4 regions of the Mesorhizobium sp. B3-1-6 genome follow, and region 3 is predicted to be linked to each of the others. Evidence: riboswitches for the same ligand, from Rfam matches in the RefSeq annotation. Region 3 holds a riboswitch; each other region holds the start of a gene.
What was found. Region 3 has a riboswitch for cobalamin ahead of FJ414_RS10690 (DUF1636 family protein). Riboswitches for the same ligand answer to the same signal wherever they lie in the genome.
Positions count from the first base shown of each region.

Region 1 (7,460 bases), on a different contig from region 3:
TGTGGACAGGAACGGGCCGTTCGTCAGTCGGTGGAGGTGGCGATGCTGAAGGGTACCTGTCATTGCGGCGCGGTCCATCGGACGCTGGAAGGAGATCCCGGCGGAATCACCGCCTGCAACTGCACGCTTTGCCGCCGCTACGGCACGCTCTGGGCCTATGACTATGTCGACGAGCGCATTCGCGTCGCCGGGCCGGTGAAATCCTATACGCGCGCCGGGGTGGCCGAACCCTCGCTGGAGATCCTGTTCTGCCCGACCTGCGCCTGCGTCGTCGCCTGGCGCGGCCTGCGTTCCGGCAAGAGCGGCCGCACGCGCATCGCCGTCAATGTCAGACTGGCGCCGCCCGAGGACGTCGCCGACCTGCCGATCGACCATTTCGACGGCCTCGATACGTATGACGACCTGCCGCGCGACGGCCGCTGCGTGCGCGATATGTGGTTCTAAAATACGGTTCGCGAAACCCGGCGCTCGACGGCCGGCGTCAGGCCATCATTGCCGGAAGCTTCCTTGCGCGGCGGCTCGACCGGCGCCGGCACAGCCGGCGTCGTCGCTTCCGGCACCATGACGAGTTGAGGAACCTGCTTGTAGGAGAAGGCGCCGCGGATGTTGCCCATCTTGCCGGCGACGATATCCAGCACCGCCTTTTCAAGGTTGCGGTCGTAACGCGTTTCGGCTGTCGCCGGCGCGGCCATGGCAGCCAAAAGGCCCACGCCGCACAGAAGCGTTTTCATTTTTGTTGTCTCCCTGCCTGGCTCGAGCTTCTAGCAGGGCGCCGTTGAAAATCGGCCAAGAGACAAGGTAAGCGAACCGCCAAACGGGAGCGTTAACAGATAGTTACATCCGAAAGCCGGCAAACCGATTCAGCGTGTTGAAGTCCTGATTCAGGCGCGCTGCGCCTGAACGCCACGGCCGAGCGTCGCGAAGACCGTGCGCACGATGCCGGCCGAATCCAGGCCGGCATCGGCATACATCTTTTCGGGTTTCGCATGGTCGGCGAACATGTCCGGCAAGACCAGCGGGCGCACCTTGAGGCCGCTTTCCAGCAGGCCTTCATGGGCGAGGAAATGCAGCACCTGGCTGGCGAAACCGCCAATCGCACCCTCCTCCACGGTCACCAGCACTTCGTGCGAGCGGGCGAGCCGGCGGATAAGATCTTCGTCCAGCGGCTTGGCGAAGCGGGCGTCGGCGACGGTGGTGGACAGGCCCGCCGCGCCGAGTTCCTCGGCGGCCAGAAGGCAATCCTGCAGCCGCGTGCCGAAGGAAAGCAGTGCGACCTTGGTCCCTTCCTTGAGAATACGACCCTTGCCGATTTCGAGCAGCGAGCCGCGCTCCGGCATGTCGACGCCGACGCCGTTGCCGCGCGGATAGCGGAAGGCGATCGGGCCGTCATCATAGGACGCCGCGGTGCGCACCATATGGCGCAGTTCCGCCTCGTCCGCGGCGGCCATGACGACGAAGCCCGGCAGCGTAGCGAGGAAGGTGGTGTCGAACGCGCCGCAATGGGTGGCGCCGTCGGCGCCGACGAAACCGGCGCGGTCGATGGGAAAGCGCACCGGCAATTTCTGGATCGCAACGTCGTGGACGACCTGGTCGTAGGCGCGCTGCAGGAAGGTGGAATAGATGGCGGCGAAGGGCTTGTAGCCTTCGGTGGCCAGCCCGGCGGCGAAGGTCACCGCATGCTGCTCGGCGATGCCGACATCGAAAGTCCGCTTCGGGAACACCTCGCCGAACAGGTCGAGGCCGGTGCCGCCCGGCATGGCGGCGGTGATGGCGACGATACGGTCGTCCTCACGTGCTTCCTGGATCAGGCTTTCGGCGAACACCTTGGTGTAGGCGGGGGCGTTGGCCGGCGCCTTGGCCTGCGCGCCGGTGATGACGTCGAACTTGTTGACGCCGTGATATTTGTCGGCCGCGGCCTCCGCCGGCGCGTAGCCCTTGCCCTTCTGGGTCACGACATGGACCAGAACCGGGCCTTTGCCGTTGTCGCGCACGTTCTTCAGCACCGGGATCAGATGTTCGAGATTGTGCCCGTCGATGGGGCCGATGTGATAGAAGCCGAGTTCTTCGAACAGGGTGCCGCCGGTGACGTAGCCGCGCGCATGCTCGACCGCCCGGGTGATGGCGCGGTCGGCGCGCTTGCCGAGATAGGATGTCAGCTTCTTGCCGAAATCGCGCAGGCCGAGATAGGCCTTGCCGGAGGCGAGCCTGGCCAGATAGGCGCTCATGGCGCCGGTCGGCGGCGCGATCGACATGTCGTTGTCGTTGAGGATGACGATCAGCCGGGCGTCGAGCGCGCCGGCATTGTTCAGCGCCTCGAAGGCCATGCCGGCCGACATCGAGCCGTCGCCGATGACGGAAATCACATTGTTGCGGCCGTCCGATAGGTCGCGGCCCATGGCCATGCCGAGGCCGGCCGAAATCGAGGTCGAGGAATGCGCGGCGCCGAACGGGTCGTATTCGCTCTCAGCGCGCCGGGTGAAACCGGAGAGGCCGCCCTCCTGGCGCAGCGTGCGGATGCGGTCGCGGCGGCCGGTCAGGATCTTGTGCGGATAGGCCTGGTGGCCGACGTCCCAGATCAGCCGGTCTGCCGGGGTGTTGAAGATATAGTGCAGCGCAACCGTCAGTTCGACGACGCCGAGGCCGGCACCGAGATGGCCGCCGGTCTGCGAGACGGCGTCGATGAGCTCGGCGCGCAGTTCCGCGGCAAATTGCGGCAGCGCGCCCTCATCGAGCGTCCGCAAATCCGCCGGAATGCGGACCTTGTCGAGCAGCGGCGTATCTGGCTTCACTCGGGCGCGTCCTGCCTTATCGATCGAACACGGCACTATCAGCAGATTGCGCCATAATCATGCGCGGAATAGGCCGCCGGCGGACGAATGTAAATGCGCGCCAGTGACGCGCAAGCGGACCCTAATTCTCCGGCAGCGGGATGAACTCTTCTTCATCGCCGGGAACGATATCGAAGCGACCTGTCTTCCATTCCTGCTTGGCCTGCTCGATGCGTTCCTTCGAGGACGACACGAAATTCCACCAGATATAGCGCTTGGAGCCCAGCGAAGCGCCGCCGAACAGCATGAAATGCGCGCCGCGCTCGGAGGAAACGACGATCTCCTCGCCCGGCTTGAACACCAGGAGCCGCTCGGCCGGGAAAATATCGCCGGCGATCGACACGTCGCCCTCCAGCGTGTAGATGGCGCGCTCCTCGGCATCGGCCGGGATCTTCACGCTCGCGCCCGCCGCCAGCCTGAGATCGGCGTAAAGCGTGTCCGAAGCGGTCGCCACGGGCGAGCGCAGGCCTGAGAATTCGCCGATGACGACGCGGCCGCTGACGCCCTCGGCATCGATCTGCGGCAAGCGGGCCACCGACGTGTTCGCGAACACCGGGGCAATTTCCTCCTTGCCGTCGGGCAGCGCCAGCCAGGTCTGCAGGCCGGAGACCGACATCGGTGCGCCGCGCAACTCCTCCGGCGTGCGCTCGGAATGGACGATACCGAGCCCGGCGGTCATCAAATTCACGTCGCCCGGCGCGATCACCATTTCAGTGCCGAGCGAGTCGCGATGCCTGATCTTGCCGTCGAACAGGTAGGTGACGGTGGAAAGCCCGATATGCGGATGCGGGCGCACGTCGAGCGCATGGCCGGCGCGCAGGATCGCTGGCCCCATGCGGTCGAAGAAGATGAACGGCCCGACCAGACGGCGTTTTGCCGTCGGCAAGGCGCGGCGCACCTCGAAGCCGCCAATGTCCTTGGCGTTGGGGACGACCATCAGTTCGATCTGGTCGCAGGCGAAGGCATCGCCCGGTTCAGGATCGTTTCCCGGAAAGAAGCTCATGTCGGATCCTCAGGCGAAACGCAGCGCAGACCTGGCCTTGGCCTTGGCAGCTTCTTCCTCGCGGTTGCGCGGCTCCTGGTTGGTTTCGAGCGAATCGATCAATTCGCGCGCGACAGCTGTGATCGCCTCGACCGCATGGTGGAAGGCATGCTCGTTGCGCTTGGAGGGCTTGGTCGAGCCGCTCAGCTTGCGCACGAATTGCAGCGCTGCGTCATGCACTTCGTCATTGGTCGCCGGCGGCTCGAAATTGGCCAGGGTCTTGATGTTGCGGCACATAGCTTGAACTCCTTACCTGCTTTCTTTGCCCACCGTCGTCCAATTACTCTGCGTCGTTACTCTGCGTCGAGCGGCTCCGTTCCAACCGGTTTGCCGTCGCGCGACAGCCTGATCTTCTCGACCTTGTCCTCGGCCGCTTTCAGCAGCCGGTCGCAATGCGCCTTCAGCGCTTCGCCGCGCTCGTAAATCTTGATCGATTGGTCGAGCGGGACGTCGCCGCGCTCAAGATCATCGACGATCTTCTCCAGCGCGTCGAGCGCCTGTTCGAAGCTCATCGCCTTGACGTCCTCATTGCCTTCCAATGCCATAGCCTATCCCTTCATCAGCCGCCCGACATGGGCGGCGACTGAAAATGCCAGTCCCTGCAGATCGTAGCCGCCTTCCAGCAGGCTGACGAGCCTGTTGGAGCTGTGGCGGCCGGCGCGCTCCATCAATTGCCCGGTCGCCCAGTCGAAATCGTCCTCGGTCAGGTTGATCTCGGCGAGCGGATCGCGGTGGTGCGCGTCGAAACCGGCGGAAATGATGATCAGGTCCGGCGCGAACGCATCGATCGAGGGCAGCACACGCGACAGGAAGGCGTCGCGGAACAGGTCGCTGCCGGTCTGCGGCGCGAGCGGCGCATTGACGATGTTGCCGGCGCCGGTTTCGCTTTTCGCTCCGGTACCGGGGTAAAGCGGCATCTGGTGCGTCGAGCAATAGAGCACCGACGGGTCGTCCCAAAAAATGTCCTGTGTGCCGTTGCCGTGGTGGACGTCCCAGTCGACGATGGCGACGCGCTCGGCATGATGCTTCTTCTGCGCGTAGCGGGCGGCGATCGCGGCCGTGTTGAACAGGCAGAAGCCCATCGCGGTGGTCTTTTCGGCGTGGTGACCCGGCGGACGGGCAGCGACGAAGACGTTGGCGGCACGGCCCTCGAAGACGTCGTCCACCGCCGCGTTGGCGCCGCCGATCGCCGTCACCACGGCCTGCCAGCTTTTCGGGCTGGCGCTGGTATCGGCGTCGATCGAGACGATGCCGCTCTCAGGGATCGCCGCGCGCACGCGCTCGACGAAATCCTCGGGATGCGCATAGAGGATCGTTTTCTCGTCGCCTTCGGGCGCCTTGACGCGGTCGAGCGCCGAAAAAGCCTCGTCGTCGAGCACGCGTTCGATGGCGCGCAGGCGGTCAGGCCGCTCGGGATGGCCGGGCGGCGTGAGGTGTTCCAGAAAGATCGGGTGCGTGTAGAGACGGGTGGTCATGGCGCCTAATCTAGGCACCGGCGGCGCGGATGACCATGTTTGAAAGCCGAATGGCTGGGGAAAATTGCGCCAGCCCGTGTCGCTGGCGCCATTGGCGCGGCGCAAGCTTCGCGGTAAGGTTCTTCGCTGCCTGGTGCCCGTGACGCGGGAGAATCGGGAACACGGTTGAACTCCGTGGCGTGCCCAACGCTGTGAGGGGGACCGCGCCGGCAAAGCCACTGTCGATGACGGGAAGGCGCCGGATGCGGGAGGATCCCGAGCCAGAAGACCGGCCCGGCAGACATGGTTTTCCGCTTGGTCAGGCGGGAAATTGCTTGTCGCAAGGGGAAAAGCGATGACGGCAGCAGCGATCGCCGCGAGCGGCGACGACTTTGACCAATTGGCGCGCGACGCGGTCTATCGGGCGATGTTCACCAGGCGTGACGTGCGCAGCCATTTTGCCCCCGACGACCTCGATGACAGCGTGTTGGCGCGGCTGATCACCGCCGCGCATCATGCGCCGTCGGTCGGCTACATGCAGCCGTGGAATTTCATCGTCATCCGCGATGCAGCAAGGCGTCGGCAGGTGCGCGACCTGTTCCTCGCCGCGCGCGAGCAGGAACTGCCGGCGATCGAGGCGGAACGGCAGGCGCTGTACCGAAAGCTTAAGCTCGAGGGCATCTGCGAAAGCGCGCTCAATCTGTGCATCACCTGCGACCGGCAGCGGTCGAAGGATTCGCCGCTCGGGCGCTGGCACAATCCGGAGATGGACCTCTACAGCACCGTCTGCGCGGTGCAGAATTTCTGGCTGGCGGCGCGGGCCGAGGGTGTCGGCGTCGGCTGGGTCAGCATCATCGAGACGGAAGCGCTGAAGCAGCTCTTGTCGATCCCGGAACATGTGACGCCGATCGCTTATCTCTGCGTCGGCCGCGTCTCAGCCTTCGCGCCGAAGCCCGATCTCGAGGCGCATGGCTGGGGCAAGCGCCTGCCGCTGCCGGAACTGGTGATGAGCGAGACTTTTCGCGGCGCTGGCGAGGCGCCGCTCAAATCGGCGATCGCAAGGCTAATGCATGTCGCGCAAAAGTGACCTCGGTTTGGAGTGCGCCCCTGCGGGTGGACAATGATCAGGCCGCTGTTTTGCCAGTCTGCCGGATGTGTTGATCCTCGAACTGCTGCGGGCTCAGATAACCGAGCGCTGAATGAAGTCTGCGGGTGTTGTAAACCTCCTCTATGAGGCGGGGAAGGTGTTCGGTGACGTCTTCCAATGTTTCATAGGCCATCGGATAGACCGCTTCGACCTTCAGCGTCTTCATAAGGCTTTCGGCCCTGGCGTTGTCATAGGGATTGCCTTTGCGGCCCATCGAGCCGGCGAGTTCAGCGCCAGCCAGTGCATCCCGATATGCCTGAGCTGCGTATTGGGAGCCGCGGTCGGAATGATGGACGCAGCCCCGTGGTGGCCGGCGACGCTCTATCGCTGCCTTCAAAGCTGCAACCGTCAGACGCGCGTCGATGCTGCGACTGATGGCATAACCGACGATCAACCGTGACCAGGCATCGAGGACGACCGCGACGTAGATGCAGCGGGTTGGCAGCGCGACGTAAGTGATGTCGCAAACCCAGAGCTGATGGGGGCCGGTCGGTACGATATCCTTGGCCAGGTTCGGGAAGATCGGGCCGTCATGATTGCCGTCTGTGGTCGCGACGAACCTACGGCGGATCTTCGGATGCAGGCCGTGTTGACGCATTAACCGCCTGATCTTCTTGTGGTTGATGACCAGGCCCTGCTGGCGCAGCGCGGCACCAACGCGACGATAGCCGTAAAATTCAAACTCATCGCAAATGGCAAACATGGCCTCCACGATCGAGGTGTCATCGACAGGCTTTTCGGGGCCGTCATAGTAGGTAGAGCGTGCGATCCCCATCAGCCGGCATCCTTCGGCGACGGAGATACCAGCGGGCCGGTAATGACGGATGTGGTTCCGCTTCTCGGCCGTGGTGTTCTTTTCAGAGCCCCCTTTAGAAACTCCAGCTCCAGCGCCTGTTTGCCAACCAGGCGCTCGAGGGCAGCAATCCGCGCCTCGTATTCCTGGACAAGGTCGGCGGCCTGAGCCTCATCGTCGAACGCGCCTTGCTCAT
Region 1 is NZ_VFTM01000036.1:15,786-23,245, reverse strand. Features, by position in the region: gene FJ414_RS26215 (GFA family protein) at 43-444, shown strand; gene FJ414_RS26210 (hypothetical protein) at 441-731, opposite strand; gene dxs (1-deoxy-D-xylulose-5-phosphate synthase) at 882-2,789, opposite strand; gene FJ414_RS26200 (pirin family protein) at 2,911-3,831, opposite strand; gene FJ414_RS26195 (DUF2277 domain-containing protein) at 3,841-4,107, opposite strand; gene FJ414_RS26190 (exodeoxyribonuclease VII small subunit) at 4,164-4,415, opposite strand; gene FJ414_RS26185 (histone deacetylase family protein) at 4,419-5,345, opposite strand; cobalamin riboswitch at 5,460-5,637, shown strand; gene bluB (5,6-dimethylbenzimidazole synthase) at 5,680-6,411, shown strand; gene FJ414_RS26175 (IS3 family transposase) at 6,449-7,273, opposite strand; partial or broken gene FJ414_RS31925 (transposase) at 7,246-7,460, opposite strand, start outside.
Region 1: linked by a shared signal. The riboswitch ahead of bluB (5,6-dimethylbenzimidazole synthase) and the one ahead of FJ414_RS10690 (DUF1636 family protein) in region 3 are both predicted to bind cobalamin.

Region 2 (7,460 bases), on a different contig from region 3:
CGGTGTCGTGGAACTGGGAACAGGCGCTGCAGCTCGTCCCGGCGCTTGGACGCGTCGGCATCAAGGCCAATGTGCGCGGCCCCTTCCAGATGACGGCGGACGAGCTGCCCTTGATGGGTCCGGCCTGGGGCCTGCCCAACGTCTGGCTGGCCGAGGGCGTGCCCGGCGGCATCCTGTGGGGCGGCACGATCGGCTATTATCTGTCGGAGCGGATCGTCGAGGGCGGCAACAGCCTCGATGTCTCCGACCTCGACCCACGCCGCTTCGGCGATTACGCCAACAAGGCTTGGACGCGCGAAAAGGTGCGCGAGGCCTGGGGCACACATGCCGAGCAGAAATATCCCGGACAGGACATGCCCGCCGCGCGGCCGCAAAAGACCGCGCCCTCCTATGACAGGCTGACCGAGCTCGGCGCCGTCTGGGGCGTGCTCAATGGCTGGGAGATGCCCAACTGGTTCGCGCGCGACGGGGTCGAGGCCAAGGACCAGTTTAGCTGGCGCTGGACGCCGAAGGGCAACCTCGTCGGCGAGGAGGTGCTCGCGGTGCGCAACGCCGTCGGCCTGGTCGAGATGACGCCGATGACCAAGTTCGAAATGTCGGGACGAGGCGCGGCCGCCTGGCTGGACCGGATCATCGCCAACCGCCTGCCGGCGGTCGGCAAGGTGACGCTGGCGCATCAGCTTACCGCCAACGGCGGCGTGCAGGCGGAATATATGGTGGCGCGCCTCGGCGATGACCTGTTCTACCTGATCTCGACGCCGCGCGCCGAGCGCTGGAATTTCGACGACCTCACAAAACTGCTTCCCACCGATGGCAGCGTGAAGCTGACAAACGTCACCAACGATCGCGGCTGTTTCACGGTCGTCGGACCCAAGGCGCGCGAGGTGCTGCAGCCTCTCACCGAGATCGACCTTTCCAACGAAAGTTTTCCGTGGTTCGGCGTCAAGACCGGCAATGTGTCTCTGGCCAGCGACGTGCGGCTGCTGCGCGTCAACTATGAAGGCGAGCTGGGCTGGGAGCTCTACCATCCCCTGCCCTATCAGCGTCAATTGCTCGACGCGATCCTGAAGCAAGGCGAGAAGCACGGCATGCGGCTGGTCGGGCTGCACGCGCTGGAGTCGCTCAGGCTCGAGAAATCCTATCGCGCCATGTACCGCGACATGAATCCCGAGCTCAACGCGCTGGAGAGCGGGCTGGAGCGTTTCATCCGCCTCGACAAGGGCGACTTCGTCGGGCGCGAAGCGGTGCTGAAATACAAGGAGCGCAACGACCAGCGCCGCTCGGTGACGCTCCGGATCGACACCGAAGGCACAAGCTCCCTTGCCAATGAAGGACTCTACAGCGACGGCGCGCTGGTCGGGCGCATCACGTCGGGCGGCTATGGCTACGCGCTCGGGCATGACGTGGCGCTGGCGCTGCTGCCCGAGCGTTTTTCCAAACCCGGCACGAAGCTCGACGTCGCGATCCTGGGCGAATGGAAGGTCGCGGAGGTGATCGCGGATTCGCCTTACGACCCGACCTCGGCCAGGGCGCGGATGTAGTAGGTGGGGCCTGCAAAGGCCCCGTTGCCGACGTGTCCTTCGGAGGAAGCCCGTATGCGTATCGATCGGATCAACGTCTATTCGGCGCAACTGCCGGTTAAAGGCGGTGTCTACCGCATGGCCAGCGCCGACGTGGAGGCGCTCGACTCCACACTGGTCGAAATCGTCACCGACGATGGTTTTGCCGGCTGGGGCGAGACCTGTCCGATCGGCCCGGTCTACCAACCGCATCATGCGCTTGGCGCCCGCGCCGCGATCGCCGAAATCGCGCCGGGCCTGATCGGCTCGGAGGTCGCCTCGATCAGGCAGCTGGCGAAACAGATGGACGAGCGGCTTAGCGGGCACGGCTACGCCAAGGCCGCGTTCGATATGGCGTTCCTCGACCTGCTCGGCCAGAAGCTCGGCGTGCCGGTCTCGACGCTTTTGGGCGGCGCGCTGACCGACCGCGTGCCGGCCTACTACTCGCTGATCGTCGGGGCGCCGGACGAGACGGCGCGGATCGCCGCCGACAAGGTGAAGGCCGGCTATCCGCGCCTGCAGGTCAAGATCGGCGGGCGCAACCTGGAAGAGGACGTGGCCGTCGTCCACAAGGTCTGGGAAGCGGTCGGCTACCAGGCTCGGCTAGCTGTCGACGGCAACCGAGGCTTGACGGTCGCCGCCGCGATGCACCTCGACCGGCTTTGCCAGCAAATCCCCTTCGTCTTCGAACAGCCCTGCAACACGATGGACGAGATCGCGACGCTGAAGGGCCGCGTGACGCATCCGGTCTATCTCGACGAAAGCACCGAGGACCAGAACGCCGTGCTGAGGGCCATCTCGCTCGGCATCGCCGACGGCTTCGGCTTCAAGGTGACGCGCCTTGGCGGCCTCACCAAGATGACGACGGTGCGCGACCTCTGCGCCATACGCTCGCTGCCGCACAGCTGCGACGACGCCTGGGGCGGCGACATCATCGCGGCGGCCTGCGTGCATCTGGCCGCCACGGTCGAGCCGCGCCGCATGGAAGGCGCCTGGATCGCGCAGGAATACATCAAGGGCCATTTCGACGCGAAGCACCCGGTCGTCATCAAGCAAGGTCACATCGCCGTACCGCAACGGCCGGGGCTGGGCGTGAAACCGGAGCCCGGCATGTTCGGCAAGCCTGTGGCGATATATGGGCCATAAGCGGGAAGCGGCGCCGCCGGGTTCGCAGTTTCGGATCGGAATGGCTGCTGGCCGGCGGTAATCATCAGCGCCGTCCCCCACTCGGAGTGGGAACGCCCTATGGGATTGTCCTCAGGCCGGGCGTTTCGACGGCTGCGCGCATCAGCCGATCACGTTCGCGATGCCACGGATCGTTCCGCCATGTCCCGCGTTCTTGTGACACGCAAGGAGGAACGGCGATGGACGACGATCGGACCGAGAAGATCAAGCAACGGGCCTATGAGATCTTTCAACGCGAGGGCGGCATCTTTGGCAATCACGAACGGCACTGGCATCAGGCGGAGTTGGAGATCGACCGCGAGGCCGCCCTGCCGCTGACTGCAGGCGATGCGCTGCCGGAAACGCGCGAGATCGACAGCGCGGATGTGCTGACGGTCGAGGCGCTTGCCATGCGCACCGGCATTTCCGGCGACGAGGCGCAGGAACTGCTCGACCGGCTGGGCAACGACCGCGCGGCGATCGAGCAAGCGGCGCGAAGCCTCAAGGCAAAGCGGCAGCGCTGACCCGCCGAAGATGCTCTATTTGCGCTCCACGGCGAGCACGACAGGCATGCCCCAAGGCATGTTCCTTGGCGCCTGCAGCAGGGAAACCTTGCCTTCCGACACCTGGGCCTCCCACCACGCGTAATGTTTCAGCCTGTAGTTGCCCCGGCGCACCGCTGAGACCGACGATGGGACCGCCGTCGAGATTGAGCGCGGTGTTGATGTCGAGTCCTGCTTTCAGCAGGGAGGTCGCCGGCCTGTCCAGGGAGAAGAAGGCTTCCTTGGTCGAGCCGACGATGATGCGGCCCTGACCGTCTTCGGCGATGAAGGTGCGGTTCGCCAGCCAGTTGCTCTTTGCGCACGTTGTTGCCGCCATCCTCGCCGATCAGCAGCGGATAGGACACAATCGCATTTTCGGCCCCATCCAGAACCGCTCGCCAGGCGCGGCCGGCAAGGTCGACCACGTGCGTGCCGCATGGGTGGCACTCTCCATCCGGGTTGACAGGACAGACGCGCCGCCCTAGCTTTCGCGTTAGTGACCACTAACGCGAAATACTGGACAGCGCTCGGCGATCCGACGCGACGCACGATCTTCGAACTGCTGGTCGACCGCCCCAGCTCGGTCAGCGGGCTCGCCAATGCACTGCCCGTGACGCGGCCGGCGGTCTCGCAGCATCTGAAGGTTCTCAAGGATGCCGGGCTGGTGGCCGACACGCGCTCGGGCAAGGAACGCATCTACCGTATCGACCCGGACGGCCTCGCGGCTTTCCGGGCGGAGATCGACCAGTTCTGGGTGAAGACGCTCGCGGCTTACGCGCGGCTTGTCGAGCAACCGACGGAGGACGAAACATGATCAAGCAGCCGGCACCCGCGCCCGTGAAACATTCCGTCGTCGTCGCGGCGCCGATCGCACGCGCCTTCAAAGTGTTCACCGAGGATTTCGGCAGCATCAAACCGCGCGAGCACAATCTGCTCGCCGTCCCGATCGCGGAAACGATCTTCGAGCAGCGGGTCGGCGGCCACGTCTACGACCGTGGCGTCGATGGCTCAGAGTGCCGCTTCGCCCGTGTGCTGGCCTACGATCCGCCGAACCGGCTGCTTCTGAGCTGGGACATCAGCCCGCGCTGGCAGATCGAAACCGACCTCACCCGCACAAGCGAGTGGGAAGTCCGCTTCACGGCCGAGGCGGAAAACCGCACCCGCGTCGAAATCGAGCATCGCCATATCGAGCGGCATGGCCAAGGCTGGGAAAGCGTGCGCGGCGGAGTCGACAGCGATCAGGGCTGGCCGCTCTACCTGCAGCGGTTCCAGGACCTCTTTTCCCGGGCAGCCTGACAGCACTACCCGGTACCGAAGGGCTTGGCCCGCACGACAGCCATTGGAAGGAGCGCGGAAAATGGAAGCTTATTGGCTGAGCACGCTCGGCGTGCTTGCGCTCTGTCTCCTGTCGGTGGCGCTGGCGGTCTATTCCGGCTCGTCCAAGGGATTTGCGGGCAAGCTTTCGGGTCCGGTCGTCCCGGCGGACGACGACAACCGGCTCTACCGGATCGACCGCGTCCACATGAATTCGGTCGAGGCGCTGGCCCCTTTCGCCGTGCCCGTGATGCTGGCGATGATGGTCGGCGTCGGCCCGGTGACGCTCGCCGTGCTTGTCTGGGTTCACCTGGCGATACGCCTCGTACACATGGTCATCTACCTGCGTGGGGGAAACGCCGCCAAGGGCGGCAGCGTCAGGACGATCCTCTATGTCTCGGGCGCGCTGGTCACGCTTGTTCTCATCCTCGTGACGGGGTGGGCGGCGCTTCGCTGAGCAGCTTTCGCTTCGGCCGCGCATCAGTCCTTCGGCGCGTTGCTGTAGAGCGCCACGCCGACGCGGTCGTTGCGCCGCCACCGCACCAAAGCGCGATAGGCCGTATCGTCGGCCGGGACCTCGAGCAGGAAGCGGTCCGGGATCTCCACATCGGCGCCGACGCGCAATTCCGCACCTTGCTCGTGCTGGTTTCTGACCGAGCAGCCGATCCTGACGCCGGCGGTGATGATCGTGGCTTCCTTGAGCACGAATTCGCGCGCATGTAGACGGCGCTCGGTCTCGGGAAAATTGGCCATATCCGGCGGGCTCCTCAGGCAAGGCTCTCCTCGCCATGGGGCAGCACCATAGCAGCGAGGCGTTTCCGTTCCGTTAGCGATCACTGAAACGCGGAACGGCAGCTTCATAGGCCGACCGCGTTCATCGGGATCTCTCATGCCCAGAGGGTTCAACCAGAGACGATGACCCCGCTCGCGTGCAGGACCCAGCGGCGGCCGTCGCCGCGGAACTCGGTGAGCGACAGCGGCTCGATGTCGATCTTCCAGACCGAGGAAAGCGGCGCGCCCAGAACATGCACCATGGCCGCGCGGATCGGCAGGGCGTGCGTGAGCGCGATGGTATGACCGCTCTCGGAAGCCAGGCGCTCCATCAGCGCGGCGCCGCGCCGGGCGACGGCGGCAAGCGATTCGCCGCCATGGGGCGCCGCTTCCGCATCGGCGAACCAGGCCGCCATGCCTTCCGGATCTTCTGCCTGCACCTCCTCGAAGCCTTTGCCGGCCCAGCGCCCGAAATCCTGCTCGGCAAGCAGCGGCTCGACCGTCGCCTCGAGGCCGAGCGCCTCGGCCGTCTGCCGCGCGGCCAGCGCCGGACTCGTCCAGACGCGGTCGGCGCGGCGCAGCGAAGCGGCCAGCGCGCCGGCACGCTCGAAGGCTCGCGGCTCCGGCGCCTCGTCACTCGGAAAACGACCCTTGCGCGTGGCCTGCGTCGCGCCGCTTGCGATCATCGTCAGGCGGGCGAGCATCCCAAAACTCCGTGGTCCAGTAAAATTTCGGCCGCGCGAAGCCGTGTTGGCCATTACATGTCGTTGACAGGCGAACGAAGTGCTGACAAGTGTTTTAGCGCTATACGGGATTGGAAGCCGGTGCGAGTCCGGCACGGTCGCGCCACTGTGATCGGCACCAGCCGAAAGTCAGGCCTTATTCCGCAGCATTGTTCGATCAACGGGACGCAGTATCCCACGGGAGGTCAATATGTCCGACACCACCTTCGCCCCCAGCTACGGTCCGGTTGCGATTCCGGTTCGCGAGCTTCTGCCGTGGGCCATCTTCGCCGGCCTGCTGTTGATGCTGGCGATCTATTTCGTCGGGGCGGAAGAAGGCGCGACGTCGCTGCTCCGCGGCACCTATGTGCACGAATTCGTGCATGACGGCCGCCACCTGCTCGGCTTCCCCTGCCACTAAAGCGGTTCAGCATCGCTGAACCCGCTTTCGATTCTGATCTAACGCAATTCCGGGCGGAAAGCCGCTACGCACTTTTCCTGGAATTGCTTGGTTGGCTTAACGCAATTCCGGACGGAAAAACCGCTACGCACTTTTCCTGGAATTGCTTAGAGGGATTAGTGACATGGTTGGAAAACTTTTGCTGCGCGGCATGCTTGTCGGGCTGGTCGCCGGGATTCTGGCGTTCGCCTTCGCCCGCGTCTATGGCGAGCCGCAGGTCGACAAGGCGATCGCCTTCGAGGAACAACAGGCCCAGGCCGCCGGCGGGGCGCCGGAGCCCGAGATGGTCAGCCGCGCCACGCAGGCCGGCATCGGCCTGGCAACCGGCGTGCTGGTCTATGGCGCCGCGCTTGGCGGGCTGTTCTCGCTGGTCTTCGCCTATGCCTATGGCCGGCTGGGCTCGCTCGGACCGCGCGGCACCTCGGCGCTGATCGCGCTGCTCGGCTTCCTAGCCGTGATCGTGGTCCCCGGCCTCAAATATCCGGCCAACCCGCCCGCGGTCGGCAATGCCGAGACCATCGGCTACCGCACGGAATTGTTCTTCATCATGATCGTGGTCTCGATCGCGGCGATGGTGGCGGCGGTCGGCCTGGCGCAGCGGCTGTGGACCCGGCTCGGCGCCTGGAACGCCTCGATCGTGGCTGGGCTGGCCTTCCTCGTCGTCTTCGCACTGGTGAAGGCAGCCCTGCCCGACATCAACGAAGTACCGGAGACCTTCTCGGCGACGGTGCTGTGGCAGTTCCGCGTCGCCTCGCTCGGCATCCAGCTTGTGCTATGGACCGTCGTCGGGCTCGGCTTCGGCGCGATTGCCGAGCGCGTGGTCGCGGCGCGCGACCAGCGCAGCCCTGCCCGCCGCTTCGCCTGAAATCCGATGTGTCGGCCGCCACGGTTCCTTGCCCTGGTGGCCATTTTCTTTTTGGCGACCGCC
Region 2 is NZ_VFTM01000013.1:86,300-93,759, forward strand. Features, by position in the region: gene FJ414_RS13795 (FAD-dependent oxidoreductase) at 1-1,541, shown strand, start outside; gene FJ414_RS13800 (mandelate racemase/muconate lactonizing enzyme family protein) at 1,596-2,705, shown strand; gene FJ414_RS13805 (DUF2934 domain-containing protein) at 2,924-3,247, shown strand; gene FJ414_RS13810 (hypothetical protein) at 3,225-3,602, opposite strand; gene FJ414_RS13815 (metalloregulator ArsR/SmtB family transcription factor) at 3,762-4,079, shown strand; gene FJ414_RS13820 (SRPBCC family protein) at 4,076-4,561, shown strand; gene FJ414_RS13825 (MAPEG family protein) at 4,623-5,036, shown strand; gene FJ414_RS13830 (PilZ domain-containing protein) at 5,060-5,332, opposite strand; gene FJ414_RS13835 (histidine phosphatase family protein) at 5,482-6,054, opposite strand; adenosylcobalamin (AdoCbl) riboswitch at 6,140-6,283, shown strand; gene FJ414_RS13840 (CbtB domain-containing protein) at 6,284-6,493, shown strand; gene FJ414_RS13845 (CbtA family protein) at 6,657-7,397, shown strand; gene FJ414_RS13850 (hypothetical protein) at 7,449-7,460, shown strand, end outside.
Region 2: linked by a shared signal. The riboswitch ahead of FJ414_RS13840 (CbtB domain-containing protein) and the one ahead of FJ414_RS10690 (DUF1636 family protein) in region 3 are both predicted to bind cobalamin.

Region 3 (7,460 bases):
CCTCGGCGATCAGGGCCGCGAGATCGTCGTCGATGGAATTCCTGAGCGGATGCCAGAGGCCGCGCCGCCGCGCAGCGAGAAAGCGCTCGGCGATGGCCTTGGCGGCGGCCGGGTTCTCGCGCAGCAGGAAGGCGCGGACGTCCGTGTCGCCGACATAGGCGTCATGCACCGCCTCGATCAGCGCGCCTGATATGGCATGCGTGGTCTCGGCGAAACCGACCAGCCGATCGACGGTCTCGGCGAATTCGGAGGCGCCGCGCGGGCCATGGCGCATCTGGCCGGCGATGAAGCGCGGGTTGACGGCGCGGGCCCGCACGACGCGCGATACTGCATCGCCGACCGAGCGCGGTTTCGGCTTCTTCGGATCGGTCGTGTCGAGCACGATGACGTCGGCATTCCGGCCAAGCGTGGCAAGGGCGGCCGAAAAGCCACCGATGAAGGCGACGTCGGCCGAGCCCTCGAGGATGTCGCGGCCGGGATCGTCGCCGGTGTGGACGAGGAGATCGGCTTCCGCGATCCGTCTCTCGAAAGCGCCGGGCGCGGAGATCGCTTCGCCGTCGGCGCCGCCATAGGCGTGCGATGTCGCGTCGAGATAGGCGCGGCCGATCTCTTCGCGCGCGCCCCATTCGCCGCGCGACAGCAGGTCCTCGACGCCGGCGCCATAGGTGCCGGGCGAAGTGCCGAAAATGCGCGGGCCGATCTTGCCCTCAGCGCGTGTCGCCGCGGCGAGGGGATTTTCCGAATCGTCCTCGTCGCGGCTGGCGACCGCGTCGGCCGCGGCGTCGATCAGCGCGATCTGGGTCGGAAACATGTCGCGGAACAGGCCGGAGATACGCCAGGTGACGTCGACGCGCGGGCGGCCGAGCGCCGCCGGCGGCAGCACCTCGATGCCGGTGACGCGACCCGTGGCGGCATCCCATTGCGGCCGACAGCCCATCAGCGCCAACCCTTGCGCGATCTCCTCGCCGCCCGTGCGCAAGGAGGCCGAGCCCCAAAGATCGATGACCAGCGAGCGCGGCCAGTCGCCGTGGCTTTGCATATAACTGCGCACCACTTCTTCCGCCGCCGCCTGGCCGAGATCGTAAGCAGTCGGCGTCGGCATGGTGCGCGGATCGGCGGTGAAGAGATTGCGGCCGGTGGGCAGCACATCGGAGCGACCACGCGCCGGCGCGCCGGCGGGACCTGCCTTGATGTGGCGGCCATCGAGCGCGGCGAGCAGGGCAGACTTCTCAGCCTCGGCGCTTTGCCGGCGCAGTGGATCGACCTCGTCCTCCAGCGCGCGGCCATAGACATGCAGCCCGTCCTTGACGGCGAAATCCTTGAGGTCGCAGAGCCAGGCGTCGATGCGGCGCAGCGCTTCGTCCGGAGCGTCAGTGCCGGCAACGCCGGCTTCGGAGGCCAGGCCGGTCCTTTGCGCCGTCTCGACGATCAGCCTAGCCAGACGGTCGCGGCGGCGGCGGTCGAGGCCGTCGGCCTGGGCATATTCATCGACCAAGCGCTCCAGCTTCTGTTGGACCTCGTCGAGGCCTGCGCCGGTCAGCGGCGGCGGCAGATGGCCAAGCGTGACGGCCGAAATGCGGCGCTTGGCCTGCGCGGCCTCGCCGGGATTGGAGACGATGAAGGGATAGATGACCGGCAACGATCCAGTGACGATCTCGGGGAAGCAGGTGTCGGATAGCGCCACCGTCTTGCCTGGCAGCCATTCCAGCGTGCCATGCGCGCCGACATGGATGATGGCATGCGCGCCGAGCGATTTTTGCAGCCAGAGGCCGAAGGCGATCAACTCGTGGCGCGGGGGGAGCGTCGGGTCGTGATAGTCGGCGCGGCGGTCGGCCGAGCGGCCGCGGTCGGGGGCCAGCGCCACGGTGACGTTGCCGAAGGTGGCGGCGCGGAAGGGGAAGGTTGCCGAGTTCGGCGCTTGAACACCCCCCTCTGTCCTGCCGGACATCTCCCCCGCAAGGGGGGAGATTGGCAGTTCCGTCGAAGGCGCCGTTCCTGCAACTCCGACAATTGGCGAAAGCGGTGGCGACAGATCGATCTCCCCCCTTGCGGGGGAGATGTCCGGCAGGACAGAGGGGGGTGCCTCGCGCGAACCTATCCCTTCTGCCTTGCCCCACACGGCCTCTACTGCATCGCGCGCTTCCCTCGGCAGTTCGAACGAAAAGGCGGAGTAGTCCTCTACGGAGAGGCCAAGCCCACCAACCTCCAACACATCCAGCAATCGCCGCGGCGATTGCGGAATCCCGTCAACCGCATAGCCCTGTTCCTTCAGGTCATGCAGCATGGCGAGCACGCTTGACGGCACATCAAGCCCAACGGCATAGCCGGTCCGCCCGGGCGCGCTGGGATAATCGGGGATCAGGATGGCAAGCTTGCGTTCGGCCCGCTCGGTCCGCTGCAGGCGGATAAAGGCAGCGATCCGCCTGGCGACCTGCTCGACGCGATCGGCCTCCGGCCGGTTGGCGAAGGCGCGGAAGGCGAGCGCCGGGTCGGTTTCGACCTCGTCCTTGAACGAGATGGCGCCGGCGAGGATACGGCCGTCGAGCTCGGGCAGCACGACATGCATGGCGAGATCGGCGGGCGCCAGGCCGCGCTGGTTTTTTTCCCAGACCTCGCGTCTCGTCGTGGCGACGATGACCTGGAACACCGGCACGCCGGCGCGGTCGAACAGGGTCTCGGCGCCGGGCTCCGCGCCGGAGGCGAAGGCGGTGGCGGTGACGATGGCGGCGGGATTCAGCGAGGCGATCGCGTTTTCGACGAAGGCGAGAGACGCCGGATCCTTGAGGCTGGAAACGAAGATCGGCACCGGGGCCATGCCTTGCGAATGTAATGCCTCGGCCAATGCGTCGATCGGCGCGATGTCTGCGGCAAGCAGCATGGAACGGTAGAAGAGGATGGGGACGACTGCGAAATTGTCGACGCCGAGTTCCGTCACACCCCCCTCTGTCCTGCCGGACATCTCCCCCGCAAGGGGGGAGATTGCTCTGTGGTCGACGGTTTCGCCAACTGTAGATGTTTCAGCTAGCTCGATATTTGACGAAGCAGAGATAAAGCCGGCTTGGGTGACGGCTGATCTCCCCCCTTGCGGGGGAGATGTCCGGCAGGACAGAGGGGGGTGCGAAGGAATGCCGACCCTTGAAACGTTCGACTTCTCGACGACACCAACTCCCGGCCGATAGTACCCCGCCTTCGGCACACTGACCGCATCAACCACGGCCGCCTCAGCCCCAGCAAGCCTTGCCAGCCTTTGCACCAGCGCCGCCATATTGGCCGGCCCGCCTTCGCGGAAATAGCCGAGCAGGGCGTCGAGCTCGGCGCGCGGCAGGGTCGAGCCTTCGATCAGCCGCTGGTCCTCGTCATGGCTTTCACCGGGCAGCAGCGCCAGCTTGATGCCGCGCTCGCGCGCGACCGCGGCGAGCTGGTCGCAGCCATAGCGCCACCACTCATAGCCGCCGAGGATGCGCACCAGGACGACCTTGGCGTGGCGGGCGACGCTGTCGATCCAAAGATCCACCGACATCGGGTGGCGAAGGTCGCGCAGCGCCGCAAGCCGCATCGCGGGCAGCCGCGCGGCATCGGCCTTCCAGGCGGCGGCCAGACCGGCGAGGTCGCTGTCGGTGAAGGACAGGGCCACCACATCCGCAGGCGTCTGCCTGAGGTCGACCGGCTCGGCGAGATCGTCGAGCGAAGCGGATGTCGTGGTGAGGATATGCATCGCTTTTTGGTCTTTGCCTCAGCCGGCGAGGATACGCTCGATCGCCGGGCGGTTCAGCCCCTTGAGGCCGATGACGACGAGCCGCGAACGGCGGTCGTCCTCGGCCGTCCAGGCGCGGTCGTAATAATGATTGACGCGCGGGCCGACAGCCTGGAGCAGGAGCCGCATCGGCTTGCCACCGACCTCGACGAAGCCTTTGACGCGCAGCACGTTTTCCTGCTCGGCGGCAAGGGCGACGCGCTCGGCCAGCTCATCGGGGTTGGCGACCGAAGGGATGTCGATGACGAAGGAATCGAAATCGTCGTGCTCATGGTCGAGCTCGTCGTCGTGATGGGTCTTGCGGTTCTCGATGTCGTCCTCGACGGCGAGGCCGAGACCGAGCAGCACCGACGGGTCGACCTTGCCTTGCGCGGTCGGAACGATCTTCACGGCGCGCGCGACGTGCTTGCCGATGACGGCGTTGGCGCGCTGCGATCCGGCCGCATCCATCAGGTCGCTCTTCGACAGGATGATCAGGTCGGCGCAGGCAATCTGGTCCTCGAATACCTCTTCGACCGGATCGTCATGGTCGAGCGTCACGTCCGCGGCGCGCTGGGCCTGCAGGGCATCCATGTCGGAAGCGACGCGGCCGTCGGCCAGCGCCGGGCCATCAACAACGGCGACGACCCCGTCGACCGTGACGCGGCTCTTGACCGTCGGCCACTGGAAGGCCTGGACCAGCGGCTTCGGCAGAGCGAGGCCGGAGGTCTCGATCAGGATGTGGTCGACCTTGGGGTTGAGCGACAGGATCTGGTCGAGCGCCGGCACGAAATCGTCGGCCACGGTGCAGCAGATGCAGCCATTGGCGAGCTCGACGATGTTTTCCTCCGGGCATGTGTCGACGCCGCAGCCTTTCAGTATCTCGCCGTCGATGCCGACATCACCGAACTCGTTGACGATGATCGCCAGCCGCTTGCCCTTGGCGTTCTCGAGCAGGTTGCGGATCAGCGTCGTCTTGCCGGCGCCGAGGAAGCCGGTGACGACGGTGCAGGGAACACGAGAAACGGAAGCGTTCATGGTCAGTCCTTCAGCATGTCGAGGGGAGGAATGCGGGCAACCAGGCCGCGCTTGAGGGAATCGGGCCGGCCGCGCCAGGGGATCAGGCCGTCGGTCGAGATGGCGAAGAGCTTTGCGCCGGCGATGAGGTCGGCGCCGCTGGTCGGGGTCAGATCGCCGAAGACATAGCTCCAGCAGCCGTCGCGCAGCAGCGCGGCGCTCAGCCGGCGCTTGCAATTGCCGAGGCATTCGACGGTGCGGATGTTGATGTTTTCGCCGGAGGCAGCCCGGCGCGTGTCCTCGGCCAGCAGCGCGCCGGCACGCGGATGTGCGTCCGAGCCGGTTTCGTCGCGGCAGGAGGAGCAGACGATGACGGTCACGCCGGCCAGCGCGTCGGGCTCGGACGAAATATCCGCACTATTTGCCGGGAAACTGCCGTTACGATCCAAAACCAGGCTCCTTGCCCGGAAAACCCGCCGGGCATTCGGATACTTAAAGTCTCAGACGGCAGGTCTCCTGGCTCGCGAGTCGTCGCCTTGAAGGCCGCCTTCCCGGGAACATCCCAGTGGTTTTCGGCCGGGGCTCGTCGCTTACAGTTGCGGGGACAGCCGCGGATTTGGGCGTTGGCCCGCACCGCATTCCCTCTTGGCTCCTCCCTTTGCCGGGAGAAGACCGTCTGCGGCGGATTTAGGCTTACGGCCGGGTGCCTGTCAACGCACGGCTACGACACCGCGATGTCGGCCAGCGCCGGCCCGAGGTCGCCGGCCGGCGTCACTTCGATCGCTCCCAGGCCGAGCCAGCCCTGCATTTGCTGCAGTTCGTCGAAGAGTTGGGCCGCCGTTTCGGCGGGAGCACCGGTTTCGGCATAGGCAGCATGGACGCGCAGCACGCTGGCCGGCCGATCGGCTCGCAGATCGACACGGGCGACGATGCGGTCACCAAGCAGGAAGGGCAGCACGTAGTAGCCGTATTGGCGCTTTTCGGCCGGCGTGTAGATCTCGATACGGTAGCGGAAGCCGAAGAGTTTTTCCGTCCGGGTGCGCTCGAAGACGACGGGATCGAAGGGGGCGAGCAGGGCGCGGGCCTCTATCCGGCGTGGAAAGCGGGCGTCCTTGTGGAGATAGGCGGTCTTGTCCCAGCTCTCGACCTTCACAGGCAGCAGTTCGCCCGCTTCGACCAGTTCCTCGATGCGGTCTTTCGTATCGCCCGGCGCGAGACGAAAATAGTCGCGAAGGTCGCCATAGGTGGCGATGCCATGGGCGCGGGCCGAGATGCGCAGCAATTCGCGATGCGCGTCCTCGACCGAGGGTACCGGCAGGTCGAGCACGGCCTGCGGCAAAACGCGCTCGGGCAGGTCGTAATAGCGTTCGAAGCCGCGCCGGTAGGCAGTGGTGATGCGTCCGGCCCAGAACAGCCATTCGAAAGCGTGCTTGGCCTCGCTCCAGCCCCACCAGCCGCCATTGCCCTTGTGGCCTTCGATGTCGGACGCGGCGATCGGGCCGCGTTCGGCGACCTGCGCATAGATCTCGTCGATCATCGCCTTGCGCTCCCGGCCCCATTTCGCCAGGCCGAGATACATCTCGTCGCCCTGCTCGGCGCGCAGCATGCGCCAGCGCATCAAAGGGTAGGTTTCGACAGGCAGGAACGACGCCTCATGCGCCCAATACTCAAAGACCGCGCGCTTGCGGGTGACCGCGGCGTTGTCGAGCAGCGCAAGCGGGTAGGGGCCGAGGCGAGAATAGAGCGGCATATAATGAGCGCGCACCACAGCGCTGACGGAATCGATCTGCAACAGGCCGGTTCGTGAAAGCACGCGCGCAAGGTGGCGGCGATCCGGAACGCCGCCGGGCCTAGGGTCGTTGAACCCCTGTGCTCCGAGCGCAATGCGCCTCGCCATGGCCAGCGAAATCTTGTCCTTCATCGAGGCGCCTTGCCCTGATCATTTGCCGGATTTTTAGCCGGTGATTCCGGCCATGCTAGCAGGCAAATGGCGGGAGATATGTCAGGAGAGAAAAGTGGAGTAAAAAGCGAAGGAAATCAAACAGGAGCGGATCGGACCAGTTTCTTCCGATAAGGCGTCCAGGGCCGCGAATTGAACAAGGTTTGACTTGCGTCACCGAAACCGCTGCGCTAACCCTCGCCGCGTTGCAGCATGGGCCTCTTAAAACGGTTCAGCGGTTAAACTGTCACGCTTCCGCATTAGAGTTCGTTGCTGTAATCAAAGTGAACTGCCCGCCTAAGGAAAGCCGCCGCATGAGCGCACTCCTGAGTTCATATCTGCCGATCGTCCTGTTCATCGCCGTGGCGCTGGTCGTCGGCCTTGCGCTGCTCATAGCGCCGTTCCTGGTGGCCTACCGCAATCCCGACCCGGAGAAGCTTTCCGCCTATGAATGCGGCTTCAACTCGTTTGACGACGCCCGTATGAAATTCGACATCCGCTTCTACCTGGTGTCGATTCTGTTCATCATCTTCGATCTCGAGGTCGCCTTCCTGTTCCCGTGGGCGGTCTCCTTCTCCAAGGTCGGCATGCTCGGCTTCTGGTCGATGATGGTGTTCCTGGCGGTGCTGACCATCGGCTTTGCCTATGAATGGAAAAAAGGAGCGCTGGAATGGGATTGAACGACAGTTCAGGCACCCTCGTCGCGCCGAAGCCCAAGGGCATCATCGACCCCAACACCGGCAGGCCGGTGGGGGAGGACGATCCCTTCTT
Region 3 is NZ_VFTM01000009.1:154,328-161,787, forward strand. Features, by position in the region: gene FJ414_RS10680 (cobaltochelatase subunit CobN) at 1-3,715, opposite strand, end outside; gene cobW (cobalamin biosynthesis protein CobW) at 3,734-4,771, opposite strand; gene FJ414_RS10690 (DUF1636 family protein) at 4,774-5,199, opposite strand; cobalamin riboswitch at 5,239-5,442, opposite strand; gene FJ414_RS10695 (winged helix-turn-helix domain-containing protein) at 5,472-6,671, opposite strand; gene FJ414_RS10700 (NADH-quinone oxidoreductase subunit A) at 7,004-7,369, shown strand; gene FJ414_RS10705 (NADH-quinone oxidoreductase subunit B) at 7,360-7,460, shown strand, end outside.

Region 4 (7,460 bases), on a different contig from region 3:
TCGGCCTCCATCTCATGCATCTTCTCCTTGACGTTTTCGCCCAATGCCAGCGCGTCGCCGCCTGCCGTCATCGAGACGGCGATGCCGACCGCTGGCTTGCCGTTGAAGCGGAACATCGGCTGCGGCGGGTCGGAATCGGCGCGCTTGACCTCGGCGACGTCGCCCAACCGGAAGTAATGGCCGTTGGCGTAGAAGTTGATCGCCTTCAGGCTCTCTTCCGACGTGAAGGAACCGGACACGCGGATGGCGATGCGCTCGGGACCGGCGTCGACCGTGCCGCTCGGCGTCAGCGCGTTCTGCGCCTGCAACGCCTGCGTCAGCGTGCCGACGTCGAGGCCGAGCGCCGCCACCTTCTGGGTCGAGAATTCGAGATAGATCTTCTCGTCCTGCTGGCCGATCAGGTCGACCTTGGCGACGTCCTTCACCGTGAGCAGCCCGGCGCGCAGGCTGGTCGCCATATCCTTCAGCTCGCGATGGCTGAGGCTGCCGGAGGTGAGCGCGTAGATCAGCGAATAGGTGTCGCCGAACTCGTCGTTGAAGAACGGGCCCTGCACCCCCGACGGCAGCGTCGGCTTGATGTCGTCCAGCTTCTTGCGCACCTGATACCAGAGCGGCTGCACCTGGTCGCCGGCAACAGTGTCCTTCAGGTTGACGAAGACGACGGATTCGCCCGGCTTGGTGTAGCTCTTGACGTAGTCGAGATCGGGCAGTTCCTCGAGCTTCTTCTCGATGCGGTCGGTGATCTGTTCGACCGTGTCGCTGGTGCTGGCGCCTGGCCACATCGTCTTCACCACCATGGTCTTGATGGTGAAGGGCGGGTCCTCCTCGCGGCCGAGACCGCGATAGGCGTAGAGGCCGGCGAGTGCGGCCGCGATCATCAGGTAGACGATGAAGCTGCGGTGGCGCAGCGCCCATTCGGAAAGATTGAAGCTGGTCATGATGCAAAGCCCTCTCAGCGCGCGAAGGCGCGTTCCGCCGGCTTCTGCCGGCTGGCGAAAACAAGTGATGGTTTGGGTCCGGTCAGCGCCCGCCATTTGGCGGGCGCCGCGGCAAGTCAGGCCAGGCTGTGCATGGTGCCCGGTACGCGGTATGGCGCCCGCTCGGACGTCCTTGGTTTGATGGCGAGGCCGGCGAGGTAGCGCTGGAAGCTCGCCGCCTCCTGCACCGGCGAGGCGAGCGCGACATGCCCGTCCGGCCTCACCAGATAGGCGGCGTCGCGCTGCAAGGCGGCTTTCGCGGCGGTTTCCGACCAGGCGAAGCCGTGAACCGGAATGCCGGTCGATGCCAGCATGGCCCGGAATTCCGCATTGACCTCGCCATAGACATGCACCTGCCAGTCCAGCGAGCGCAGCGGCTCGAAATTGTCGCTGCTTGGCATCGGCACATAGGGCAGGCGGTCGCCGCCGCTGACCTTTCCCGCTGTGCCCGAGCTGATCGGGCCGGCGCGGTACTGGATCGCCGCCTGCGAGATGACGCCGAAGAAGGCGCGCGAGCCGTATGACGTGTGCAGCGCGATGTTCAGGATATTCGGCATCAGATAGCGCCGGAACAGGCCGACGAGCCGCGAGCGGCTGGTGGCGATGCGGAACGCCTGGTCCGTGCTCTCGATCAGTCTGTGGGCGAAGGCGATGCGCTCCGGCTCATAGCTGTCGAGCAGGCGCGGATCGGCGCGGCCCTGGACGACGGCAGCGAGCTTCCAGGCAAGGTTCACCGCATCGCCCATGCCGGTGTTCATCCCCTGTCCGCCGGCCGGGCTGTGAATGTGGCCAGCGTCGCCGCAGAGGAACACACGGCCGACGCGAAAATTCTCGGCGACGCGATGATGGACCCGGTAGGTCGAGAACCAGTTGACCTCGTCGACCGTTACGCCGGTGTCGCGCTCGACGTCGGCGCGTATCGCCTCGAAGCTGATCGTCTCGTCCGCCTCATGCGCCTTCGGCACGATGCCGATCAGCCGGATCGAACCCGACTGCCGGACCGGCATGACGATGGCAAAACCGTAGGTGCTGATGGTCGTGTCCATGCCGTTGCGGGTGATGTCGCCACGGCCTTTCACGTCGACGACGTAGAAGGACTGTTCGTAGGCGCCGCCAGGAAAGCCGATATTCAGCCCGTGGCGCACTGTGCTGTGGGCTCCGTCGCAACCGGCGAGGTAGTCGGCGACGACGGTTTCCGTCTGGCCTTCCTTGCTCAGCGTCGCGATGACCGCGTGGCCCTTGTCCTGGAAAGCGATGAGCTCCGTGCCGCGCTCCACCTCGACGCCGGCGCGCTCCAGATGCGTGATCAGCACGCGCTCGTGGATGTCCTGCGGCAGCGCGAAGGCGAAGGAATAGGGGCTGATGCCGCGGCCGAAATCGGCGAGCGGGAGTCTCGCGGCGACGCCTGCCGGCGTGTGCACGGTGAGCTGTTCGATCTTCACGCCCGCTGCAAGCACGTCGTCGACGATGCCGATCTGGCGGTGGAATTCCAGCGTGCGCGCCTGGACGGCCAGCGCGCGCGAGGTTTCGCCGGGAGCGGCGGCCTTGTCGAAGATGCGCACCGGAACGCCGAGCTTGGTCAACCAGAGCGCGAGCGTCAGCCCGGTCGGGCCGGCGCCGGCGATGAGGACCTTGGTCTTTGACATGGTCATTTTCCTTCTCCCTCAACGATACGGACTTTTTCGTGTTCCCGCAGCCGGTTAACGCCGGCAGTGACGACCCGGTCGCCCTTGGTGAGCCCGGCACTGACGACTACGCGGTCGGTCTCGTAGCGGGCGATGGTGACCGGCTTGAGCTCGACAGCCGACGAGGCCGACACCACCCAGACGGCGGGCTTGCCTTCCTTGTCGAACAGCGCGCTGCCCGGCAGCAGCACGACAGGCGCGCCGGCGATCTCGACGCGGCCGGCGACACTTGCGCCGAAGCGCATCTCGTCAGGCGCATTCTCGAGCGAAACCTTCACCTGGAAGGTGCGGGTGGCGGCGTCGGCCATCGGCGCTATCTCGCGCACAGTGCCGGCGGTCGAGACTGCCGGATTGCTGAGCAGCGAGACGGTGACGGTGGGTATCTTTCGACCGCGCCGGGCGCTGGTAAAGGCTGCTTCCGCGATAGAGAACACCGCGTCGCGGCTCTCCGGATCGGCGACGCGTACCACCATCTGCCCAACATTGACCGATTGGCCGGCCTCGGCGCCGGTGGCGGTGACGATGCCGTCGAATTCGGCCCGGAGCTCGGTGTAACCGAGCTGGTCCTTGGCCATCGCGAAGGCGATGTTCGCCGATTTCAGCTTGGCCTCGGCCGAGCGCAGATTCTTTAGCGTCGCGTCATGGTTGGCGCGTGTCGTGAAACCCTTGGCGAGCAGCACGCTGATACGCGCTTCGGCGGCGCTGGCTTCCACCAGCACGGCCTCGGCCGCTGTCACATCGGCTTCCGCGCTGGCCAGCCGGTTTCGATAATCCTGGTCGTCGACCCGGGCGAGCACCTCGCCCTTCTTCACCGTGGCGCCGACTTCGGCGGTGCGCCGGATGAGCTTGCCGGAAACGCGAAGACCGAGATCGCTCTCCAGCCTCGGCTTGATCTCGCCGATGGCGACGCGGTTATCCGCGACGGGTTCCGGCGAGACCGAAACTGCCTTGACCAGCTTGGTTTCGGGCGTGCCCGGCGCGACGTTCGATGCTTCGCTTCTGGCGCCGTGCCAGACCATCACGGCACCGCAAGCGAGCGCGGCGATGGAGCCGGCGACAAGGCGGCGCCTGAGCGGCTTGTTGTGCCCAAGAGGACTGTTGTGAAAACGTGCGGCAATCATGTTGTCTCCATGCCCAAGGTTGCGGCCGCGCTTGGGAGGACGCGGCGGCCGGGAAAACTGCGTTGGCTGGCAGGGGATCGAGGCGTTGCAACCTGTCCTTAGCCAGCCCGATCTTTTTGCGATTTCGGCTCCGGCAAATCCCGAACGGTTTCTGAAAATTTTCCGATGTTTGGGTGAGACGGCGCGAGGAGGGATTGACTGCTACGCATTCGTTGGTATGTAACGTTATTACATATCATAACGAGAATCGAACCACGAATGCATTTCTCCAGGCAGGTCGCTTCACGCGGTGATGAACGCGCGCAGAAGCCGTTGCGACTCGCGCGCGGACAACCTACGATGGCTGCGTCATGGTCCCCGAGCCGCAAGGCGAGGGGTGAAAAGGGAACACGGTGAGATCCGGTCTGGATTGAACCCGTGGCTGCCCCCGCAACTGTGAGCGGCGAGCTCCATCCGAAACGCCACTGGCCGGCAAGGCTGGGAAGGCGGATGGCGCAACGACCCGCGAGCCAGGAGACCTGCCATCGACATGAGTTGACCGGACGGGGTGTGCCGGGAGGAGACGCGAGCACCGGTCTTGTCGGCCGGCTCGTCCAGCATCCTTCCGTCGCCATTTTGGAAAGTGACGGAAATGTTGGACGCCTCGAGAGCAATTTCAGGAAAAGTGTGTAGCGGTTTTCCGTCTGGAATTGTGTCAAAACAAAGAGATAGAGCGGTTCGCCGTTTCCGTGAAACGGTGAAACGCTCGAGCCATCGCATCATCGTCTGTTCTTTGTGCCGCGATACCGTGACTGGGCTGAGGTCCGGCGAGGGTTTGTGCGCCGACCTGCGCTCCAGGCTTTCCTTGCAGCCGGCGCCTTCCTTTGCCATCGAGACCATCGACTGCATGGCGGGTTGCGCGCGGCCGCTCACCGTGGCCTTCATGGCGCAAGGCAAAGCCACCTATCTCTTCGGTTCCATCGACAGGGGCACCGACGCCGGCGCGCTGGTCGAATTTGCCAGGCTCTATGCCTCGCTGCCCGACGGTTGGTGCAATTCCGGCCAGCGCCCGGCAAGGCTCGCCGGCAAGATACTGGCGCGCATCCCCGCCGCGGGTAAGGCCAGGGAGCAAGTCCGGTGAGCGTGCCCCTGCTTGAAGCCCGCGATCTGGGCGCCACGGCAAACGGCCGGACGCTGGTCGAGGATGTCAGCCTGTCGCTGGCGGCGGGTGAGCGCCTCGCCATCATCGGCCCGAACGGCGCCGGCAAGACGACCCTGCTGCGCATGTTGTGCGGGGCGTTGTCGCCGAGCCACGGCGAGGTTCGCCTGGCCGGCCGCCGGCTGGACAGGATCACCGCCGCCGAGCGGGCGCTCAGCATCGCCGTGGTCGGCCAGACGGACCAGCCGGATCCACGGCTGGCGCTCATCGACTATGTCGAGCTTGGCCGCGTCCCGCATGCCGGCCTGAGGCGCCGGCACGACGACCGCGACATCGTCGTCGAAGCACTGCGCCGGACCGGGCTCTTGCCACTGCTCGCGCGCAGCATCGGCTCGCTCTCCGGCGGCGAGCGCCAGCGCGCGCAGCTCGCCCGTGCCATCGCGCAAGAGCCGAAGATCCTGTTCCTCGACGAGCCGACCAACCACCTTGACCCGCGCGCCCGCGCAGAACTGCTCGAACTGGTGGCCGAATTCAGCATGACCGTGGTCGCCGTGCTGCACGATCTCGCCTTGGTGGCGCCCTTCGCCACCAACGTCGCGGTGATGAGCAACGCCCGGCTGCACGCGCTGGCACCGCCGCGCGAGGCGCTGGCGCAGCCGCATATCCGCGAGGTTTTCGGCATCGACGTGCTGCGCCTGCGGCACCCGACCGAGGACCGCGAGCTCACCGTCTTCGAGCTGCCCACGCGCGCTTCCTCGCCATCCTGAACCTGCCCAACCCAAACAAGGAGCACCATCCCGTGAAACGCCTCGCTTTGTCGTTTGCCTTCTCGCTTCTCGCCTCGGCCGCCTTCGCCTTCCCGGTCACCGTCGACAGCTGCGGCAAGGCGCTCACTTTCGATGCACCGCCAAAACGCGCCGTCATCCAGGACCTCAACATGGCCGAAATGGCCTTCGCGCTGAAGCTGCAGCCGTCGATCGTCGGGCTTACCGGCATCACCGGCTGGTACAAGGTCGGCCCCGAGTTCAAGGCGGAGCAAGGCTCCATCCCGGAGCTGGCGCCAAAATATCCGACGCTGGAAAACCTCGTCGCCGTGCAGCCGGATTTCTTCTTCGCCGGCTGGTATTACGGCATGAAGCCGGGCGGCGAGGTCACGCCCGACACGCTCGCCCCGCACGGCATCAAGACGCTGGTGCTGACCGAAAGCTGCGTCCATCTCGACAAGAACCGGCCCGTCGCCTCGATGGACTTGCTCTATGGCGACGTCGAGAAGCTCGGCAAGATCTTCGGCAAGGAGACGGAGGCCGAAAAGCTGGTCGCCGGCTGGAAGGCCGAGCTTGCCGATATCACCGCCAAGGTCGGCGACCGCAAGGGCACGCGCGTGTTCCTCTACGATTCCGGCGAGGACAAGCCCTTCACCGCCGGCAAGTTCGCCATTCCCAACGCCATGATCGCAGCCGCCGGCGGCGAAAACATCATGGCCGACATGGAGACGAGCTGGGGCAACACCGACTGGGAGACGGTCGCCTCGCGCAATCCGCAGTTCCTTATCCTGCTCGATTACCAGGATGGCGGCGGCTACAGGAAGCTGCTCGATTTCCTTAAAGTCCATCCGGCCATGAAGGAGACCGACGCTGTCAGGAACGAGCGCTTCGTCGCGCTGCGCTACGCCGAGCTGACGCCCGGACCCGCCAATATCGAGGCGATCGGCGAGATCGCCAGGGCCATGCATCCGGAAGCGTTTTAGGCCTGGAATTCTGATGGGATGGGGATGGCTTCATTGATGGATCGCCTGCCTGTGAATCGCCCGCCTTGGAGATTGGCCAAAACACTCGCGACTTCGTCATCCACGGGCGGAGCAAGGAGCGAAGCGACGCGGCGCAGACCCGAGGATCCATTCCGTGACGCCGAGGCGTTGCCGCTGCTCAGAATCCCGCACCGTGGCATTTCTCGCGCCAGGTCACGGCATCTACGCGACGGAGCTTCGCTCCTGCTTCGCCCTGGAATGATGGGTGGACGGCCCCTTGCGGCATCGACGAAGTCGCGGATGCCTCGGCTAATCCCGAACGCCGGTATCGCGGCGCCAGGTCCCACGCCGTGAATCTGCGCCACCGATCGTTCGCTTTGGCCATGATGCTTGGCGCGGCGCTGCTGGTCACGCTCGGGCTGCTTTCGATCGCCTATGGCTCGACGCTGATACCTCTGCGCCAGGTCGTCGGCGCGCTGGCGCATGCGGCCGGACTGGGCAGCCAGAGCTCATCCGGCCCGGTCGGCAGCATCGTCGTCGACCTGAGGCTGCCGCGCACGTTGCTGGCGATCGCCGTCGGCGCCGGCCTTGGCGTGGTCGGCGCGCTGCTACAGACGGTCACTCGCAACGACCTCGCCGATCCGTTCCTGTTTGGCCTCTCCTCGGGCGCGGCGGCCGGCGCGGTCTCCGTCATCACCGTATTCGGCGACACGTTCGGCGTCTGGACGCTGCCGCTTGCCGCCTTCACCGGCGGCGTGCTGGCGGCGGGGATCGTGCTTCTGCTGGTGTCGC
Region 4 is NZ_VFTM01000002.1:99,367-106,826, forward strand. Features, by position in the region: gene FJ414_RS02780 (efflux RND transporter permease subunit) at 1-938, opposite strand, end outside; gene FJ414_RS02785 (FAD-dependent monooxygenase) at 1,055-2,629, opposite strand; gene FJ414_RS02790 (efflux RND transporter periplasmic adaptor subunit) at 2,626-3,783, opposite strand; cobalamin riboswitch at 4,118-4,324, shown strand; gene FJ414_RS02795 (DUF1636 family protein) at 4,520-4,903, shown strand; gene FJ414_RS02800 (ABC transporter ATP-binding protein) at 4,900-5,688, shown strand; gene FJ414_RS02805 (ABC transporter substrate-binding protein) at 5,721-6,668, shown strand; gene FJ414_RS02810 (iron ABC transporter permease) at 7,052-7,460, shown strand, end outside.
Region 4: linked by a shared signal. The riboswitch ahead of FJ414_RS02795 (DUF1636 family protein) and the one ahead of FJ414_RS10690 (DUF1636 family protein) in region 3 are both predicted to bind cobalamin.